One region of the Stenotrophomonas sp. Nf1 genome, then DNA from elsewhere that is predicted to be linked to it. Evidence: predicted binding sites of a transcription regulator. Region 1 holds the regulator's gene; each other region holds the start of a gene.
The links. Region 1 encodes HrcA, which represses chaperone genes, less so after heat shock. Its sites were predicted from a motif close to TTNGCACTCNNNNNNNNNGAGTGCNAA; they were not measured.
Positions count from the first base shown of each region.

Region 1 (6,779 bases):
GGTTCACTTCGGTCTGCTGGGCGCTGGACAGCTCGATCTTGGCGCGCTCGGCAGCATCCTTCAGGCGCTGCAGGGCCAGCGGATCCTTGCGCAGGTCGATGCCCTGGTCCTTGTTGAACTCTTCAACCAGATACTCGATGACGCGGTTGTCGAAGTCTTCGCCGCCCAGGAAGGTGTCGCCGTTGGTGGCCAGCACTTCGAACTGCTTTTCACCATCGACGTTGGCGATCTCGATCACCGAGACGTCGAAGGTGCCGCCGCCCAGGTCGTAGACCACGATCTTGCGATCCTTGTTGTCACCCTTGTCCAGGCCGTAGGCCAGCGCGGCCGCGGTCGGCTCGTTGATGATGCGCTTGACGTCCAGACCGGCGATGCGGCCGGCGTCCTTGGTGGCCTGGCGCTGGCTGTCGTTGAAGTAGGCCGGCACGGTGATGACCGCTTCGGTGACCTTCTCACCGAGGAAGTCCTCGGCGGTCTTCTTCATCTTCTCCAGCACCTTGGCCGAGATTTCCTGCGGGGCCATCTTCTTGCCGTCGCTGGTGGCCACCCAGGCGTCGCCATTGTCATGGGCCAGGATGCTGTACGGGACGTGGGCGATGTCCTTCTGCACTTCGGCGTCGGTGAACTTGCGGCCGATCAGGCGCTTCACCGCGTAGAAGGTGTTCTTCGGGTTGGTCACGGCCTGGCGCTTGGCCGAGGCACCGACCAGGACTTCGCCGTCCTTGGTGTAGGCGACGATCGACGGGGTGGTGCGATCGCCTTCCGAATTCTCGATGACGCGGGCCTTGCCGCCGTCCATGATCGCCACGCACGAGTTGGTGGTGCCGAGGTCGATACCAATGATCTTGCCCATGGGGGAGACTCCTGAGGATGCTTGTTGGGGTCAGTCCGGCCGTTCGGCCGGTGGATGAATACGATGTGGGGGAGGCTCGTGGAACATTCAAGCCATCTCCCGAACGCTGTGTTTCCGGTCGCCCGGCGCGTTCAGCGTCGGGCCGGGTCGCGGGTCATTCCCGCCGCCCGGCCCGGCAGGGGTCAGTCGGCGGCCACCACCACCAGCGCCGGCCGCAGCAGGCGCTCGTTGAGCAGGTAGCCCTTCTGGAACACGGTCACCACGGTGCCCGGAGCCGCACCCGGGGTCGGCACCTGGCTGATCGCCTGGTGGTGTTCCGGGTTGAACGGCTGGCCGGTCGGGTCGAGCAGGACCAGCCCATTGTCGGCGGCGACCTTCAGCAGCTGCTTGTAGGTCAGCTCCAGGCCTTCGCGCAGCGGGTGCGGGTCATCACCGGCGGCCTTCAGGCCGGCATCCAGGCTGTCGAACACCGGCAGCAGCTCGCCCAGCAGCTTCTCGTTGGCAAACTTGCGGGCCTGCTCGATGTCGCGGGCCACGCGCTTGCGCTGGTTCTCCAGGTCGGCGCGCTCACGCAGCGCATCGGCCTTGATCTGCTCGACTTCGGCGCGCAGGCGCTCCACTTCGTCATTGACGCCGGCGGCGGCGGCCGCATCGGCGGCACTCTGCTGGGATTCGATATCTGGATGTTCGTGGTTCATGTCTGGGTCCCTGGCGGTCAATCTCCGCCTCCACCCACCCTAGTGTGGGCGGGATGCTGCGTTTCAAGCGTCGGATGTTCCCGGCGTGCGGCCGGCCGGCGAAAAGGCCGCCCCCAGCACATCGGCGGTGGCCTGGACCAGCGGGATCATGCGGTCGTAGGCCATACGCTTCGGGCCGATCACCCCCAGCACGCCCAGCACCTGACCGTTGGCGGTATACGGCGCGGTGACCAGCGAGACCCCCTGCAGCGGCATCATCCCGGTCTCTTCGCCGATGAAGATGCGCACGCCCGGCGCCTGGATGGTCCGCTCCAGCAGCTGCAGGATCTCGCGCTTGCTGGAGAACAGTTCGAACAGCTCGCGCAGGCGCTCCAGGTCGGACAGGTCCTGCACCCCCATCAGCCGGGTCTGGCCGGCCACCAGCATGTCGTCGGCCGCCGGCTGCAGGGCCTGCTCGGCCAGCTCGATGCTGTGCGCCAGCAGCTGTTCCAGCTCGGAACGGGCATCGCGCAGCTCCAGCAGCAGGCGGGTGCGGATCTCGGCCATCGGCAGGCCGGCGAAATGAGCATTGAGGTAGTTGGCCACCTGCTCCAGCTGGCCCGGCGCGAACTCCTGGCGGGTCTCGATGACCCGGTTCTGCACCTCGTTGTCGGCGAACACCAGGATCGCCAGCACCCGGCGCCCGTCCAGCGCCACGAAATCGATCTGGCGGAAGGCGAACTGCTCGCGTCGCGGCGCGCTGACCACGCCGACGAAGTGGCTCATCGCCGACAGCAGTTCCGAGGCGCTGCCGAGCAGGGCCTGGGTGCTGCCGCCGCCGGCCAGCTCCTGGCGCAACCGGGCCAGCTCGCCCTCGCCCGGCGGCTGCATCTGCAGCAGGCTGTCGACGAACACCCGGTAGCCATGCGCGGTCGGGATGCGCCCGGCCGAGGTGTGCGGCGACGCCAGCAGCCCCAGGTCCTCCAGGTCGCCGAGGATGTTGCGGATGGTGGCCGGGCTGACCTCCAGGCCGGCTACACGCGCCAGCGTCTGCGAGCCGACCGGCTCACCGTCCTGGATGTAGCGCGCGATCAGCGTACGCAATAGATGGCGCGCACGCGGGGCAAGCTGGTCGGGGGAACCGTGCATGGAATCAACCTGTGAGACACGGACACTAGATAATGGCGGCGCTTCACCTTGGCAAGTCATTGGACCTCCCTCGCCCGCGTGCTAGCGTTGCGCGGCTGCTGATACCCCTTACCCATGCTCAGACATCTTTCGATCAAGGATTTCGCCGTCGTCCGCGCCACCGAACTGGAGTTCGGGCCCGGCATGACCGTCGTTTCAGGCGAGACCGGCGCCGGCAAGTCGCTGATGGTCGACGCGCTGGGCTTCCTGTCCGGGCTGCGCGCCGACAGCGGCGTGGTCCGCCACGGCGCAGCCCGTGCCGAGCTCTCGGCCGAGTTCGCGCTGGACCAGCTGCAGGCCGCGCGCCAGTGGTTGGCCGACAACGAGCTGGACGATGAGGAGCAATGCCAGCTGCGCCGGGTGATCCGCGCCGACGGCGGCTCGCGGTCCTGGATCAACGGCCGTCCGGTCACCCTCGCACAGCTGGCCGACCTGGCCGGGTTGCTGGTCGAAATCCACGGCCAGCATGAGCAGCAGGCGCTGCTGACCCGTCCGTCGCAGCTGGCCCTGCTCGACGCCTATGCCGGCAACGAGGCCGAGCGCCGTCAGGTACGCCGTACCGCCGCGGCCTGGCAGGCGCTGGTCGACGAGTCGCTGGCGCTGTCGCAACAGGGCGACGTCAGTGACCGGATCGGCTTCCTGGAGCACCAGCTGCGCGAGCTGGACCGTGAGGACCTGGAGCCGGAGTCGATTGCCGCGCTGGGCGCCAGCCATCGCCGCCAGGCCCATGCGAGCGCCCTGCTGAGCGCCTGCCAGGCGGCCAGCAACCAGCTCAACGGCGACGACGGCAACTCTGCGCTGGACCTGCTGCAGCAGGTGCGCCACGAACTGTCGCGGCTGATCGAACACGACCCACGCCTGGGCGAGGTGGACGGCCTGATCGACAACGCCTCGATCCAGCTGCACGAAGCCCTGTCGCTGCTGGACCGGGTGCACGACGACCTCGACGCCGACCCGGAGCAGTTCGAGGAGAACGAGCGCCGCCTCGGCCGCCTGCACGACCTGGCGCGCAAGCACCGCGTACCGATGGACGAGCTGGGCGCGCAGCGCGAGCGCATGCACGCCGAAGTGGAACAGCTGCGCGGCGCCGATGAGCGCCTGCAGCGCCTGGCCGGCGAAATCGACAAGGCCGCGGCCGCCTGGCGTGTGCAGGCCGAGCTGCTGACCGCCAGCCGCCGCTCCGCCGCCACCGAACTGTCGGCCACCACCACCGGCATCATCGCCGAGCTGGGCATGGGTGGTGGCCAGTTCCTGATCGAACTGGAGCCGCAGGATTCCGGCAAGCCCGATCCGCAGGGTGCGGAGCGCGTGGAGTTCCTGGTCGCCGCCAACGCCGGCCAGCCGCCGCGGGCCCTGCGCAAGGTCGCCTCGGGCGGTGAGCTGTCACGCATCTCGCTGGCCATCGAAGTGGCCGCGCTGGACCTGGATGCGGTGCCGACCATGGTGTTCGACGAAGTGGATTCGGGCATCGGTGGCGCGGTGGCCGACATCGTCGGCCAGAAGCTGCGTGCACTGGGCGAGAAGCGCCAGGTACTGTGCGTCACCCACCTGCCGCAGGTCGCCTCCAAGGGCCACGCGCATTACCGGGTCAGCAAGGCGCCGGTGGAAGGCATGACCCAGAGCGCGGTGGAGAAGCTGGACAGCAAGGCGCGCGAGGAAGAGCTGGCGCGCATGCTCGGCGGCGTGGAAGTCAGCAAGGAAGCGCGCGCCGCTGCGCGCAAGCTGCTGGCGCATTGAGCCGAGCATAGGCTCGGCTTCCGCACGGTAGTGCCGGCCGCTGGCCGGCAGCGCGCAATAGGTGGACGAGGATCATGAGGTTGCCGGCCAGCGGCCGGCACTACCCCCGTGGCCGCGCCAGGTCGACGTGCTCCACCAGGAAATCCAGGAACGCGCGCACCCGCAGCGGCAGGTAGCCGCCCTGCCCCAGGAACACCGCGTGCACCTCTTCCAGGTCTCCGGGGTTGGCCGCTTCCAGCACCGGCAGCAGACGCCCGGCGGCGATGTCGGCCTGCACCTGGAACGCCGCCAGCCGTGCCAGCCCCAGACCGCCCAGCACCAGCTGGCGCAGCGCATCGCCATTGCTGGCGCGGGCGTTGCCACTGGGCAGCAGCATCCGCTCGCGACCGTCCTGCAGCAGCGGCCAGCCCTGCATCGCGCGCGCATGGCCGATATCCAGCCGGTTGTGCGACTGCAGCGCCTCGACGTCGGCCGGCAGGCCGTGGCGCTGCGCGTAGGCCGGTGCGGCCACGATCATCATCCGCGTCGCCCCAAGCCGCCGCGCCACCAGGCTGGAGCTCTTCAGCGGACCGGCCCGCACCGCCACATCGGTGCGCTGCTCCAGCAGGTCGATCACCTCATCATTGAGGGTCAAGTCCACGCCCACCTGCGGGTTGCCGTCAAGGAAGCGCGGTAGCAGCGGCAGCAGGAAATGCTGGCCAAACGGCACGTTGGAATTGACCCGCAGCCGCCCACGCGGCTCGGCATGGGCGCTGGCGCAGCGCTCGGCCTCGTCCAGGTCGGCCAGCACGCGCAGGCCACGCTCGTAGAACGCGCAGCCTTCCGGGGTCAGCTGCAATTGCCGGGTGGACCGCTGCAGCAGGCGCGTACCCAGCCGCTGCTCCAGCCGCGCCACCAGCTTGCTGACCGCCGACGGGGTCATGTCCAGCGTCCGGGCGGCGGCGGAGAAGCCGCCGGTCTCGATCACCCGTACGAACACTTCCAGTTCGCCGGATCGGTTGATGTCGGAGCGTGCCATGGCGATGAATTCAGTTCACAGATGATTATCCCTGCGCAGTCTAGTTCACAGATGAGCCTGGAATCACCATGCCGCCATTCCACCCGGGATCGCCCGATGAACCGCCTCCGCCAGTTCACTGCCACCACCCTGCTCGCCCTGTCCGGCGCCACCAGCGCCGCCCCCGCCCCCCACTGGGTCGCCAGCTGGCAGGCCAGCCCGCAACCGGTGTGGGACGCCGATTTCCTGTTCCCGACCCTGGTGCCGGAGACACTGCAGGACCAGACCTTCCGCCAGACCGCGCGTATCAGCCTGGGCGGCACGCGCCTGCGCATCCGGCTGAGCAATGCCTATGGCACGCAGCCGCTGCGGGTCGGGGCGGCCAGCGTGGCCACACAGGCAGGCGCCACACCGCAGGCGCTCAGTTTCGACGGCCAGCCCGGGGCGTTGATCGGCCCTGGCCAGGAACGGTTGAGCGATCCGTTGCCGCTGGCTGTGCAGGGTGGTCAGGCGCTGCAGGTCAGCGTCTTTGTGTCGGCGTCGACGCCGCTGCAAACCTTCCACTGGGACGGCCGCCAGACCAGCTGGATCGCCCCCGGCAACCAGAGCCTGACGCGCGACCTGAGCAATGCCACCGCCACCACGGCCCGGCTGTTCCTGACCGGCATCGAGGTCGAAGCGCCGGCCAGCGCACGCAGCGTCGTGGTCATCGGCGATTCGATCACCGACGGCGCGACCGCCAGCCTGGACCAGGACCAGCGCTGGACCGATCATCTGGCCGCACGGCTGTCGCCGCGTGGCGTGGCAGTGGTCAACGCCGGAATCTCCGGCGGCCGCCTGCTGAGCGACGGCATGGGGGAATCCGCACGGGCCCGCTTCCAACGTGATGTACTGGATCAGCCTGGTGTGGCCAGCGTGATCGTGCTGATCGGCATCAATGACATCAGCTGGCCCGGCACGGCCTTCGCCCGGCGGCAGGCCCGGCCCACGCTGGCGCAGCTGCAGGCCGGCTACCGCGCCCTGGCCGCGCAGGCGCATCGCCGGGGCGTTCGGATCGTGGGGGCGACCCTGCCACCGTTCGCCGACGCCCTGCCCGGCACGCCGCTGGACGACTACTACCACCCGGACAAGGACGCGCTGCGCCGGCAGCTCAATGCCTGGCTGCGCGCGAGCAGCCCATTCGATGCGGTGATCGACCTCGACGCGGCCCTGCGCGACCCGGCCGATCCGTCGCGGATGGCCGCCGCCCATGACTCCGGCGACCACCTGCACCCAGGCGACGCCGGCAACCGGGCGATGGCCGAGGCGGTGGATCTGGAGGCACTGC
Region 1 is NZ_PYTV01000010.1:63,566-70,344, forward strand. Features, by position in the region: gene dnaK (molecular chaperone DnaK) at 1-853, opposite strand, end outside; gene grpE (nucleotide exchange factor GrpE) at 1,036-1,551, opposite strand; gene hrcA (heat-inducible transcriptional repressor HrcA) at 1,615-2,679, opposite strand; gene recN (DNA repair protein RecN) at 2,794-4,455, shown strand; gene C9412_RS17015 (LysR family transcriptional regulator) at 4,556-5,473, opposite strand; gene C9412_RS17020 (SGNH/GDSL hydrolase family protein) at 5,570-6,779, shown strand, end outside.

Region 2 (6,779 bases), on a different contig from region 1:
CAGGACCGGAAGATCGAGCTGGATGCCAGCATCGCTGCGGCGCTGGACAAGCCCCTGCCGGACTACGCGCCCGAGCCGAAGAAGTACGCCGACTACCGCGTGCTGGCCGATGATGCGCGCTGGCGCCAGCTCACCCCGCGCCTGCTGCTCAACCATTCCAGTGGCTTTGCCAACTTCGGCTTCCTGGAACCCGATGGCCGCCTGAAGTTCCACTTCGATCCGGGCAGCCGCTACGGCTATTCCGGCGAAGGGCTGATCCTGTTGCAGTTCGTGATCGAGCGTGGGCGGCTGGGCCAGGACGTCGGCGCATTGATGCAGCGGCAGGTGTTCGACCGCTTCGGCATGACCCGCACCAGCATGATGTGGCGTGAGGATTTCGCCGCCAACCTGGCCGATGGCTGGACGGCAGAAGGCGCGGCCGAACCGCACGATGAGCGCAGCCGCGTACGTGCGGCAGGGTCGATGGACACCACCATCGCCGACATGGCCCGCTTCGCCGCCGGCTACGTGCGTGGCGACGGGCTGTCCGCATCGATGCGCCGTGAGCTGGTGCGGCCGCAGCTGCCGATCACCACCGCCAGCCAGTTCCCCACCCTGCAGCCGGAGCTGCCGCCTGCGCAACGGCACCGGAACCTGGCGGCGGGGCTGGGCGTGGTGACGTTCCAGGGCCCGCAGGGTGCCGGCTTCTACAAGGGCGGCCATGATGATGCGGTGGGCAATACGCTGGTGTGCATCGAACAGGGCCAGCGCTGCGTGGTGATCCTGGGCAACGATGTACGCGCCGAAGCAGCGTTCCCGGCGTTGGTGCGCTTCGTGCTGGGTGAAACCGGCGTGCCGTGGGAATGGGAATACGGGGCGAACAAGCCGTTCGTGCGCTGACCGCATCGCCCACCGCGCCCACAAAAAAACCCCGCCTTGCGGCGGGGTTCTTGGTGCATCGGTAACGCGGGGACTTAGAAGTCCATGCCGCCCATGCCACCCATGCCGCCCATGCCACCGGCGCCGCCCATGGCCGGCTCGTCCTTCTTCGGAGCTTCGGCAACCATGGCTTCGGTGGTGATCATCAGGCCCGCGATCGAAGCGGCGTTCTGCAGCGCCGAACGGGTCACCTTGGTCGGGTCCAGGATGCCGAACTGCAGCATGTCGCCGAACTCGCCGGTGGCCGCGTTGTAGCCGAAGCTACCGGTGCCTTCCTTGACCTTGTTGATGATGACCGACGGCTCTTCGCCGGCGTTGGCCACGATTTCGCGCAGCGGGGCTTCCATCGCGCGCAGGGCGATCTGGATGCCGTGGTTCTGGTCTTCGTTGGCACCCTTCAGGCCGGCCAGCGCGGTGACCGCACGGACCAGGGCCACGCCGCCGCCCGGGACCACGCCTTCTTCAACGGCTGCACGGGTAGCGTGCAGGGCGTCGTCGACGCGATCCTTCTTTTCCTTCATTTCGATTTCGGTCGAGGCGCCAACCTTGATCACCGCAACGCCGCCGGCCAGCTTGGCCACGCGTTCCTGCAGCTTCTCGCGATCGTAATCGGAGGAGGTGTCCTGGATCTGGGTCTTGATCTGGCCGACGCGTGCGTCGACGGCAGCCTTGTCACCCACGCCATCGATGATGGTGGTGTTTTCCTTGGAGACCTGCACCTTCTTGGCGCGGCCCAGGTCCTTGATGGTGGCCTTTTCCAGCGACAGGCCGACTTCTTCGGAGATCACGGTGCCGCCGGTCAGCACGGCCATGTCTTCCAGCATCGCCTTGCGACGGTCGCCGAAGCCCGGAGCCTTGACGGCCACAACCTTGACGATGCCACGGATGGTGTTGACCACCAGGGTCGCCAGCGCTTCGCCTTCGACTTCTTCGGCAACGATCAGCAGCGGCTTGCCGGCCTTGGCGACGCCTTCCAGCACCGGCAGCAGGTCACGCACGTTGGAGATCTTCTTGTCGTGCAGCAGGATGAACGGGTCATCCAGGTCAGCGGTCTGCGACTGCTGGTTGTTGATGAAGTACGGGGACAGGTAGCCGCGGTCGAACTGCATGCCCTTGACCACGTCCAGCTCGTTGTCCAGGCCCGAGCCTTCTTCAACGGTGATCACGCCTTCCTTGCCGACTTCCTTCATCGCATCGGCGATGATCTGGCCGATCGACTCGTCCGAGTTGGCCGAGATGGTACCGACCTGGGCGATCGCCTTGTCGTCGGCGGTCGGCTTGGAGATGTTCTTCAGCTCGGTGACGGCGGCCACGACGGCCTTGTCGATACCGCGCTTGAGGTCCATCGGGTTCATGCCAGCGGCCACAGCCTTGGCGCCTTCGCGGATCAGGGCCTGGGCCAGCACGGTGGCGGTGGTGGTGCCGTCGCCGGCGTCGTCGTTGGTGCGCGAGGCGACTTCCTTCACCATCTGCGCGCCCATGTTCTCGAACTTGTCAGCCAGTTCGATTTCCTTGGCGACGGAGACGCCGTCCTTGGTGATGGTCGGAGCGCCGAAGCTCTTTTCCAGCACGACGTTGCGGCCCTTCGGGCCCAGGGTGGCCTTGACGGCATTGGCGAGAACGTTGACGCCGCGCACCATGCGCGAACGGGCGTCTTCACCGAAACGAATATCCTTGGCAGCCATTGCGATTACCTCAATGTTTGCGCCGGGCCGGGCCCGGCGGCGAAAAGGGATGTCTTACTGAAAAGCAGGTCGCGCCGAGGCTCAGCCGATGATGGCGAGCACGTCGTCTTCGCGCAGGACCTTGTACTCGACGCCTTCGCTCTTGTACGAGCTGCCGGCGTACTGGCCGTAGATGACCTTGTCGCCGACCTTCAGCGACGGCGCGCGCACGCTGCCGTTGTCCAGCGGCTTGCCCGGGCCGACGGCCACGACTTCACCCTTGGTGGACTTTTCCTTGGCCGAATCCGGGATCACGATGCCGCCGGCGGAGATTTCGTCGGCTTCGATCGGCTTGACCACAACGCGGTCGTGCAGCGGCTTGATGCTCATGAGAGACCTCTTAAGTTATTGATTGGTCTGAAAAAGTCTGGCGATGTTAGCACTCACCCAAGGTGACTGCCAGCATTGCTCGCGAAAAAGCCCGACGAATCGGGAGCAGGACAGAGATGGAGCTGGCCCCGGACCTTTCAAGGCCGGCCCCGGAAAAAATTTCGTCGCGGCCAGGCCTGCACGGTGCGGCCTTGCATGAAGACGTTCAGCCCGGTGAAGCGCGTCGAATCGTGCGCCGACACCCTCGACATTTGGTGATCAGCGTCGCACTGTCAGATATCTGACGTTCATTTACGACAAAGTGTCACTGGATCGGCCTTAGGCTCGGCCGCGCATTCCCAATCACAAGGAGTTGTCGATGCGATTGCTGTCCCCGCTTGCCGCCGCCTGCCTGCTGGCGCTGGCCGCCGCGCCGGCCCAGGCCGAGGTCTTCATCAACGAACTGCACTACGACGACAGCACCGCCGCCGGTGACGTCGGCGAAGCGATCGAGGTGGTGGCCACCGCCGGTGAGGATCTGTCCGGCTACCGCCTGTACCTTTACAACGGCAGCAATCCGTCGGCCGCCACGGTCTACGCCAACAACCCGGTCCCGGCCGGCAGCGCCGCCGGCTGCGGCAGCGCCAGCATCGCCGTGGTCAGCTATCCGACCAACGGCCTGCAGAACGGCCCGAACGACGGCATCGCCCTGGTCGATGCCAGCGGCAAGGTGGTCCAGTTCCTCAGCTACGAGGGCGCCATCACCGCCTCCGGTGGCCCTGCCGCCGGCATGACCAGCCAGAACATTCCGGTGGCCGAGACCAACAGCACCGCGCCGGGCACCTCGCTGCAGCTGACCGGCAGCGGCAGCCAGTACGCCCACTTCACCTGGGCCGAGTCGGCCAGGCAGACCTTCGGCAGCTGCAACAACGGCCAGACCTTCAGCGGTGGCGGCACCCCGGGCCCGAACACGCCGCCGTCGGTGTCCACCACCACCCCGGCGCAGGGCAGCAGCACCTTCCCGGCCGCGGCCGATCTGGAAGTGGTGTTCAGCGAGACGGTGAACCTGGCCAGCGGCGCCTTCGCGCTGAGCTGCGGCACCTCCGGCAGCGTGCCGCTGACCTTCCCGGCCAGCGGCCGCAGCGTGAAGCTGTCCACCAATACCGCGCTGGTGGCCGGTGAAGCCTGCCGCTTCGACATCCGCGCCGCGCGCATCACCGACCTGCAGGGCGCGCACCCGGCCGCTGACAGCCGCATCGCCTTCACCGTGGCCAGCACCGGCGGCAATCCCGACCCGGGCAATCCGGGCGTGCCGGCCGGCTACTACTCGAAGGTGAACACCTCCAGCCCGAGCCAGCTGCGCTGCTCGCTGCACGCCACCATCAAGGGCCACACCGCCTACCCGTACAGCGGTTCGGGCACCAGCACCTGGACCATCCTGGAGATCGCCGACGAGGACCCGAACAACAGCGGGCGGATCCTCGATGCGTACCGCAACCGCAGCTACGCCAAGGTGACCGACCGCGCCGGCAGCGGCAGTGGCCTGAAGTACAACCGCGAGCACACCTGGCCGAACTCGCTGGGCTTTGCCAGCACCACCGGTGACAAGGGCCTGCCGTACGCACCGTACACCGACACCCACATGCTGTACCTGACCGATGCGCAGTGGAACGCCGACCGTGGCAACAAGCCGTTCGCCAAGTGCGACGCCGGCTGCGGCGAGCGTGCCACCGAGGCCAACAACGGCCAGGGCGGCGGCAGCGGTGGCTATCCGGGCAATTCCAACTGGGTGCGCACGCCGGACGGCAACACCGGCACCTTCGAGGTGTGGGGCAAGCGCAAGGGCGACATGGCGCGTGCGGTGATGTACATGGCCATCCGCTACGAGGGCGGCAAGGATGCGGCCACCGGCCAGTCCGAGCCGGACCTGGAGCTGACCGACGACCGCAGCAAGATCGTCAAGACCAGCAGTTCGCCGGCCTACATGGGCCTGCTGTCCACGCTGATCGACTGGCACCTGTCCGACCCGCCGGATGATGCCGAACGTGCGCGCAATGACGTGATCTACAGCTTCCAGGGCAACCGCAACCCGTTCATCGACCACCCCGAGTGGGCGACCCCGGGCCTGTTCACTTCGGCCAAGCCGGCCACCTGCCAGCTGGCCAACTGACCGCGCAACGCAGCGGTCCATCGCCGCCGCCGGGCCCTGACCCGGCGGCGGCCCTATACTCGACGGTCATGTCGACCGTCGATCCCATCCTGCTGCTGTTGACCACCTGCCCGGACCGGGCCAGTGCCGAGCGCATCGCGCACGCGCTGGTCGGCGAGCGCCTGGCCGCGTGCGTGACCCGACTTGAAGGCGCACAGTCGACCTACCGCTGGCAGGGTGAGGTCACCACCGACGCCGAGCTGCAGCTGCTGGTGAAGACCACCGCGAGCCGCGTCGATGACGCCATCGCCCGGATCGTCGAACTGCATCCGTATGAACTCCCGGAGTGCATTGCGGTCGAAACCCGGGCCGGCCTGCCGGCGTATCTGGATTGGATCCGGGCACAGACCCGGGAGGACACTGATTGAAGACTCTGTTTGCGCGTGGCGCTGCCTTGTGCGCCCTGTTGTGGCTCTCGCTGCCGGCGTTCGCGCTGGATGAGAAGGACCTGCTGCCGGTAGACCAGGCGTTCGCGCTGACCGCCACCGCCCCCGAGCGCGGCCAGGTGCAACTGCAGTTCAAGATCGCACCGGGCTACTACCTGTATCGCCACCGCACCAGCGTCAAGGCCGACCCGGCGTTCAACGCCGGCGCGCTGCAGATGCCGAAGGGCGACAAGCACCACGACGACTTCTTCGGCGAAGTCGAAACCTATCGCGAGCGCCTGCAGGCCACCCTGCCCGGCGCGCCGACCGACGCGGCCGGCACCATCAGCCTGGAAGTGCGCTACCAGGGCTGCGCCGATGCGGGGGTCTGCTACCCGCCGCAGAAGCGCGTGGTGCAGGTCACCCTGCCCGGCGGCGCTGCACCGGCGGCGGCCCCGGCCGCGCGTGCCGGTACCGCCAGCCCGTTCAACAACCCACTGGCCGGTGCCGGCAACAGCGGTGGCCTGCGCCTGCCGGGTACGGCCAGCAACGGCCAGGCGCTGCCGCTGCCGTCGGAACAGGCGTTCGGATTCGATGCCATCGCCAGCGATGGCAACACCGTGCTGCTGCGCTTCAGCCCCGCGCCGGGCTACTACCTGTATCGCGACCGCACCTCGCTGAAGCTGGAAGGCAGCGCCGGCGTACTGGCCGACAAGCCGCGCTGGCCGGCCGCACAGTCGCATCGCGATGAGCACTTCGGCGATGTCTCGGTGTACTTCAACCAGGTGGAAGTGCCGCTGCCGCTGCGCCGCACGGTTTCCGCGGCGGTCGACAGCACCCTGGTGGTGACCTTCCAGGGCTGCCAGACCGATGGCATCTGCTATCCGCCGATGACGCGGCGGGTGAAGCTGTCGATCCCGGCGGGAAAGATCAATGCCAGCGCCGACCAGGCACCGCCACGCACCGAGGTGATCAGCCCGTTGCCCGCCGCCACCGGAGCGGCGCGCGAAGGCGCCAATGGCGCTCCGCTGCGCCTGCTGCCGACCGTACCCAATACCGATGCCGGCGCTGCCGGGGCCAGCACCGGCAATGAGTTCGCCGCCGATGCCCGCGGTGACAACGCCCTGCGCACGCGCCCACCGGCAAGCACGCCGAATCCGGACCGCTCGTTCGTGTGGGTGCTGCTGCTGGCGCTGGCCGGTGGCCTGGTGCTGAACCTGATGCCATGCGTGCTGCCGATCCTGTCGCTGAAGG
Region 2 is NZ_PYTV01000006.1:27,542-34,320, reverse strand. Features, by position in the region: gene C9412_RS12180 (serine hydrolase domain-containing protein) at 1-879, shown strand, start outside; gene groL (chaperonin GroEL) at 954-2,603, opposite strand; gene C9412_RS12170 (co-chaperone GroES) at 2,685-2,972, opposite strand; gene C9412_RS12165 (endonuclease) at 3,331-5,121, shown strand; gene cutA (divalent-cation tolerance protein CutA) at 5,190-5,528, shown strand; gene C9412_RS12155 (protein-disulfide reductase DsbD) at 5,525-6,779, shown strand, end outside.
Region 2: C9412_RS12170 (co-chaperone GroES) is a predicted target of HrcA. The motif match lies at 3,019-3,045, and genes of this name have one in related genera.

Region 3 (6,779 bases), on a different contig from region 1:
ACGTGGCGGTCAAGGTCACCGACATCGACGGCCTGCTGGCACTGGCCCAGGCCGAAGGCGTGGCGCTGACCGTGGTCGGCCCGGAAGTACCGCTGGTAGCCGGCGTAGTTGACCGCTTCCGCGCCGCCGGCCTGCGCATCTTCGGGCCGACCGCCGCCGCCGCCCAGCTGGAAGGCAGCAAGGCCTACGCCAAGGATTTCCTGGCCCGCCACAACATTCCCACCGCGTTCTACGCCGTGCACACCGAGGTGGACGCGGCGCTGGCCTACATCCGCGACAAGGGCGCCCCGATCGTGGTCAAGGCCGATGGCCTGGCCGCCGGCAAGGGCGTGATCGTGGCGATGACCCTGGCCGAAGCCGAAGAGGCCGTGCGTGACATGCTGTCGGGCAACGCCTTCGGCGATGCCGGTGCGCGCGTGGTGATCGAGGAGTTCCTCGACGGCGAGGAAGCCAGCTTCATTTCGATGGTGGACGGCGTGCACGCGCTGCCGATGGCCACCTCGCAGGACCACAAGCGCGTCGGCGACGGCGATACCGGCCCGAACACCGGCGGTATGGGCGCGTACTCGCCGGCCCCGGTGGTCACCGCGGAAGTGCACGCACGGGTGATGCGCGAGGTGGTGAACCCGACCGTGCAGGGCATGATCGCCGACGGCATCCCGTTCACCGGCTTCCTCTACGCCGGCCTGATGATCGATGCCAGCGGCGCGCCGAAGGTGATCGAATTCAACGTGCGTTTCGGCGATCCGGAAACCCAGCCGGTGATGCTGCGCCTGCAGTCGGACCTGGTGGAGCTGGTGGAAGCGGCGATCGATGGCCGCCTGGACCAGGTGCAGGCGCAGTGGGACGCGCGCCCGTCGCTGGGCGTGGTGATGGCGGCCAAGCCTTATCCGGAAGCGCCGATCATCGGTGATGTGATTTCCGGCCTGGGCGACGTGCCGGCCAGTGCCAAGGTGTTCCATGCCGGCACCACGCTGGACGCGCAGGGCCAGGTGCTCAGCGCGGGCGGTCGCGTGCTGTGCGTGGCTGCGCTGGGCGAGAGCGTGCGCGACGCGCAGGCCAATGCCTACGCCGGCGTAGCCAAGGTGACGTGGGCGAACGAGTTCCACCGCAACGACATCGGCTGGCGCGCGATCGCACGCGAGGGGTGAGGCTCGCGCGGCATCAGGGCATCCACGCATGGCGTGGATCCACTGGATCTTGCCGCATCCATGCATGACGTCGATCATGCGAGGCTTGGGGTAGATCCACGCCATGCGTGGATGAGAGCGCCGCGAAAAACAAAAAGGCCCGGCATTGCCGGGCCTTTTCATTGCTTCAACGCCACCCCGCCTTACGCGGTGAACAGCGCCTTCATCTTCTTCAGTGCGTTCGCTTCCACCTGGCGGATGCGCTCGGCCGACACGCCGTACTCGTCAGCCAGCTCCTGCAGCGTCACCTTGCTGTCGGCATCCAGCCAGCGGCGGCGGATGATGTCGCGCGAACGTGCGTCCAGTTCGGCCAGGCCTTCGCGCAACAGCTGCATCTGGTTGTCTTCGCTGTCGGCACGCTCATAGGCCATCGACGGATCTTCGTCGTTGGCGACCAGGAACGCAGCCGGCGACGGCGGCGCGTGTTCGTTGTCCTCGTCGGTCGGCGCATCGAAACCGATATCGCGACCGGACAGGCGCGATTCCATTTCCATGACCTCGCGCTCGGACACGTTCAGGTCCTTGGCCACCGCGCTGACTTCGGCCGCGTTCATCCAGCCCAGGCGCGTCTTCGACTTGCGCAGGTTGAAGAACAGCTTGCGCTGCGCCTTGGTGGTGGCGACCTTCACGATGCGCCAGTTCTTCAGGATGAACTCGTGCATTTCGGCACGGATCCAGTGCACGGCGAAGGACACCAGGCGCACGCCCATTTCGGGGTCGAAGCGCTTGACCGCCTTCATCAGGCCGATGTTGCCTTCCTGGATCAGGTCGCCCAGCGCAAGACCGTAGCCGTTGTAGCCACGGGCCACGTGCACCACGAAGCGCAGGTGCGAATGCACCAGCTCGCGGGCGGCGTCCAGATCATTGCCGTCGCGGAAACGACGGGCCAGGTCCTGTTCGTCATCGACCGACAGCACCGGGATCTGGTGCACGGCACCGATGTAGGCGTCCAGCGAACCGAGCGCACTGGGAATCGGGAGATTGTTTGCCACAAGGGCAGTAGAGGTGTTCTGGCTCATAGGCACCCATCTTAGCAGTCCGGGATTTGGACTGCTAAAGGAGGAAAAAGTTCCAGCGTCCTATTGATGCAACACTGGTCTCAAACAGAGCCCTACCGTAGCGCGATTTGATGACAGTGGCGAGCATGCTTTTCGGGATTCACAATCCCTTGGAATTCAAGCAATTACCCACCGGAAACCGGCCGAATCCGGTCAAGCGGAGCTGAACGGGCCGGCCCGAAGGCCCATTCAGGGCCCAAGACGTTGCCCGGGGTTCAGGCCCGAGCCCCACAGGGGCGGCGCGTTACTACTAAGAAACCCGTTGACAGCTCCGCAGCAGCATGCTCCGATGCATCAACTAATTCATACGTAGATGCCATGGCCCGTCCCGTCTCCCAGACCCCTACGCCGGCCGAGCAGGCCATCCTGGACATCCTCTGGGACAAGGGCGAGGCTTCCGTGCGTGAAGTGGCCGATGTGCTCGGCGAACACAAGCCGGTCGCCTACACCACGGTGCTGACCATGTTCAACGTACTGGCGCGGAAAGGCTTCGTCAGCCATCGCCAGGAAGGCCGTGCCTACATCTACCACGCCACGCTCAGCCGCCAGCAGGCGCGCCGGCAGGCACTGGACCATCTGCTGCTGCAGTTCTTCGACGGCTCACCGAATGTGCTGGCGCAACACCTGGTGGACGAACGCGAAATCGACCGCAACGAACTGCAGGCACTGCAGCAGCGCATCAGCGATGCCAGGGCCGGGAGGAAGCCATGAACCTCATCGACCTGGCGATGGCGCTGGGCGTTCGACAGTTGCTGTTGTCCGCGGTTGTGCTGCTGCCAGCGCTGTGGCTCGCACGGCGGCCAACCCTGAGCACCGAACAACGCTCCTGGCTGCTGACCGCCGCGATGGCGATCGCCCTGCTGTTGCCGCTCAGTGCCTTCCTGCCAGGCTGGTCGACCACGCTGCCCACGCCTGCGCCGACGGCTCCGGCGCTTCACCCCATGCCTGGCGAAGGGGCGACGATGGCCGAGGCCGTCTACGAAGCCGGACGACAACCCGACATCTATTACGTCGAACTGCCGAAGACATTGCCGACCGTATTGGCGGCGCTTTGGCTGCTGGGCACGCTGTGGCTGGGCATGCGCCTGCTCGATGCGGTGCTGCAGGCACGCCGGTTGCTGCGGTTGGCACAACCGGCAACCGACGAACTGCGCGCAGCACTGGCCGGGGTCGTACCCGACCATGTGCCGATCGCCACCTGCGCCGTCGACGGGCCGATGGTCGTCGGTCTGTGGCGCCCAACGATCCTGCTGCCGCGCCCGCTGCTGGCGCGGCTGGACAACAGCGTGCTGCGCGACATCGTCCGCCATGAGGTCGCACACCTGCAACGCCGCGACCTGTGGGCAAGCACAGTGCTGCGCGCAGGGGTTGCACTGTTCTGGTGGAATCCGCTCCTGCACGTTGCCCAGGCACGCCTGGCGGTACTGCGCGAAATGGCCTGCGATGCACGTGCCGCGCTGCAGGCACGCGAACCGCTGGACTATGCGGGTTCACTGCTGGCCAGTGTCGAACAGCTGCAGGCCCTGCGCGAAGAGGCGCCGACGCTGGCGCTGGGCATGTTCGGCGCGCGCAGCCAGCTGGCGCAGCGCATCGATCAGCTCGTCGAGACTGCACCACCGGCACCGCGGCGGCGCAGCCGCCTGATGCTGGGGCTGACGCTTCTGCTGGGCTGCACGGCCACCGCGGTGGCCGTCTCACCACGGCTGGCGCCACCGTCGGCGCCCGCGTCCTCCGATACGCGCACCAACGATCTTCTGCGCGCCGCCAGCACCCATGACATCGCCCAGGTCCACGCGTTGGCTGCGGCAGGCATCGATCTCGATGCGCGCGTGCTCGGCGATGGCACGGCACTGATCCAGGCCATCCGCGCTCGCGACCTGGCGATGGTCGACGCCCTGCTGCGGCTGGGAGCCGACCCCGATCGCGCCGCCCTGGGCGAAGGCAACCCGCTGATCGTCGCCTCCGCGCTGGGTCTGCAACCCATCGTCGAGCGGCTGGTGCAGGCCGGGGCCGACGTCAACCGGGTGGTGACCTATGACGAGACACCCTTGATCAATGCCTCGCGCGAGGGCCACCTGGTCACCGTGCAGTACCTGCTCGCGCAGGGCGCCGACATCAATCTGGGCGTGGAAGCCGACGGCTGGCTCGGACGCTGGCGAACACCGCTGAACCAGGCCGGCACCACCGCCGTGCGCGACTACCTGCTGGCGCAGGGCGCCCGCCGCGAACGACGCTGACGCCGCTGCCGCATTGCCTCCTGCAGTGCGGCGATACCCCGTTCCACCCGCAACGACCGGACGCGGCAGGCGTGCGTGGCAACGCGTGCGCCACCGCCGCCCTTTCTTCCTCTCCTGCAAGGATGTCGATGATGAAACCCCAGTTGCTGTGTTCACTGCTGGTCGCCCTGGCACCGTTCCACGCGATGGCCATTGAGGCCCCCGGCGAGGACACGGCGCGTTTTGCCCAAGCGATGGCCCATGGCCTGCGACCGGGCACCGCCGTGCTGGGCGCTGCGCCACCACGGTGGTCGATCACCGAGCGCCTGGCCCACCACAAGGTGCCGGGGGCGGCGGTTGCAGTGGTCCGCAACGGCCAGGTGGTCTATGCCGCGGGATTCGGCGTTCGCCAGGCCGGCACCCACGATGCGGTGGATGCCGACACCGTGTTCTCGGTGGGTTCGGTCAGCAAGATGGGAACGGCAGCCACCGCCCTGAAACTGGTGGCTGCCGGCAAGGTCACGCTGGAAGAAGACATCGATGCTCGGCTGCGTCGCTGGCATCTGCCTGCTGATGCGCAGGGGCAGCAGGCGCCGATCAATCTGCGCATGCTGCTCTCGCACACCGCCGGCTTCAATGTGCACGGCTTCCAGGACTATCAGCCCGCCGAGCGCCTGCCGACCCTGCTGCAGACCCTGGAAGGACAACCGCCCGCAAAGAATGAAGCGATCCGGCTGATCCACGCACCCGGCCAGCAGGTCGACTACTCCGGTGGCGGCTACACCGTGGTGCAGCTGGCGATCGAAGACCTGACCGGCGCCCCCTTCGCCGACGTCGCCCGCCGCGAGGTGTTCGCGCCGCTGGGCATGTCGCGCAGCACTTACCAGACCCCCCTGCCAGCCCGCTACGGCAACGTCGCCCATGCGCACGACAGCAAGGGCCAGGCGGAGGCCCTGCCGCGCGGTTGGCAGAGTTTTCCCGAACAGGCGGCGTCGGGCCTGTGGACCAGCGCCAACGATATGGGCCTGTTCGTCGCGGCCCTGCTGCGCAGCATCCGCACCCAGCAAGGTTGGCTGCCGCAACCGCTGGCCCTGCAGATGGTCAGCGAAGTGGCGCCGGCCGGCCGCGGCCTGGGCCCGGAGCTGGCCGGTGCCGGCGCCAGCCGCCGCTTCTTCCACAACGGCAGCAACGACAGCTATCACGCCGGCATCGAAGGCTATCCGGAGAGCGGCGACGGGTTCGTCATCCTGACCAACGGCGACAACGGCTCCGCATTGCGCGGAGAAATCCGCAACGCCTTGTCCGATGCACTCGGCCATAACGCCAAGCCGCTCATCCGCACGCTGGATCCGGCACTGCTGGTGGACAGCTACGCGCGCTTCAGCGGCCGCTTCGTGCTCGATGACACTCTGCCGATGGATGTGCGCAGCAGCCTGGCCGACTGGTTCGAGGCCACCACCCTGGACGTGCAGGCGGTCGACGCGGGCTTGCAGTTGCGTCTGCCAGGGCGTGATGCGCCGGTCGCGCTGCTGCCGCTGACGCCGGTCCGCTTCCTGGCTGGCAGTGTAGGGGCGGAGCTGCTGTTCCACCGCGGCGGCGATGGCCGCGTCCAGGCGCTGAGCGTGATCGCCGAAGGCGCGCGTGCCTACTACCGGCGCGCGGACACTGCACCGGCAGCAGGGAACTGATTGATCGCTGACGGTGCCGGGCCCCTGCCCGGTCCGCTCAGAACGCCGAACGCGGTGGCAGCGACCAGTCGATCGGCGTCTGGCCACGGCGCTGCAGGTACTCGTTGGCCATCGAGAAGTGCCGGCAGCCGAGGAACCCCCGGTGCGCCGACAGCGGCGACGGGTGCGGCGCCTTCAGCACGCGATGGCGGCGGGTGTCGATGACCTTGCCCTTCTGCTGTGCATAGGCGCCCCAGAGCATGAACACCAGGCCTTCGCGTTCGCGGTTGAGCACATCCACCACGTGATCGGTGAAGCCCTCCCAGCCACGGCCCTGGTGCGCACCGGCCTTGCCCTCTTCCACCGTCAACACGGCGTTGAGCAGCAGCACGCCGCGTTGTGCCCATGGAATCAGGCAGCCGTGGTCCGGGCGCGGGAGACCGAGATCGCTCTCGATCTCCTTGTAGATGTTCAGCAGCGATGGCGGCACCGGTACGCCCGGCTGCACCGAGAAGCTCAGGCCATGGGCCTGGCCACGGCCGTGATACGGGTCCTGGCCAAGGATCACCACCTTCACCTGTTCGAACGGCGTGGCGTCGAACGCAGCGAAGATCTGCGGGCCGGGCGGGAACACCGCCGCACCACCGG
Region 3 is NZ_PYTV01000015.1:8,941-15,719, forward strand. Features, by position in the region: gene purD (phosphoribosylamine--glycine ligase) at 1-1,151, shown strand, start outside; gene rpoH (RNA polymerase sigma factor RpoH) at 1,334-2,209, opposite strand; gene C9412_RS20140 (BlaI/MecI/CopY family transcriptional regulator) at 2,567-2,959, shown strand; gene C9412_RS20145 (M56 family metallopeptidase) at 2,956-4,485, shown strand; gene C9412_RS20150 (serine hydrolase domain-containing protein) at 4,617-6,152, shown strand; gene ung (uracil-DNA glycosylase) at 6,190-6,779, opposite strand, start outside.
Region 3: rpoH (RNA polymerase sigma factor RpoH) is a predicted target of HrcA. The motif match lies at 2,221-2,247, and genes of this name have one in related genera.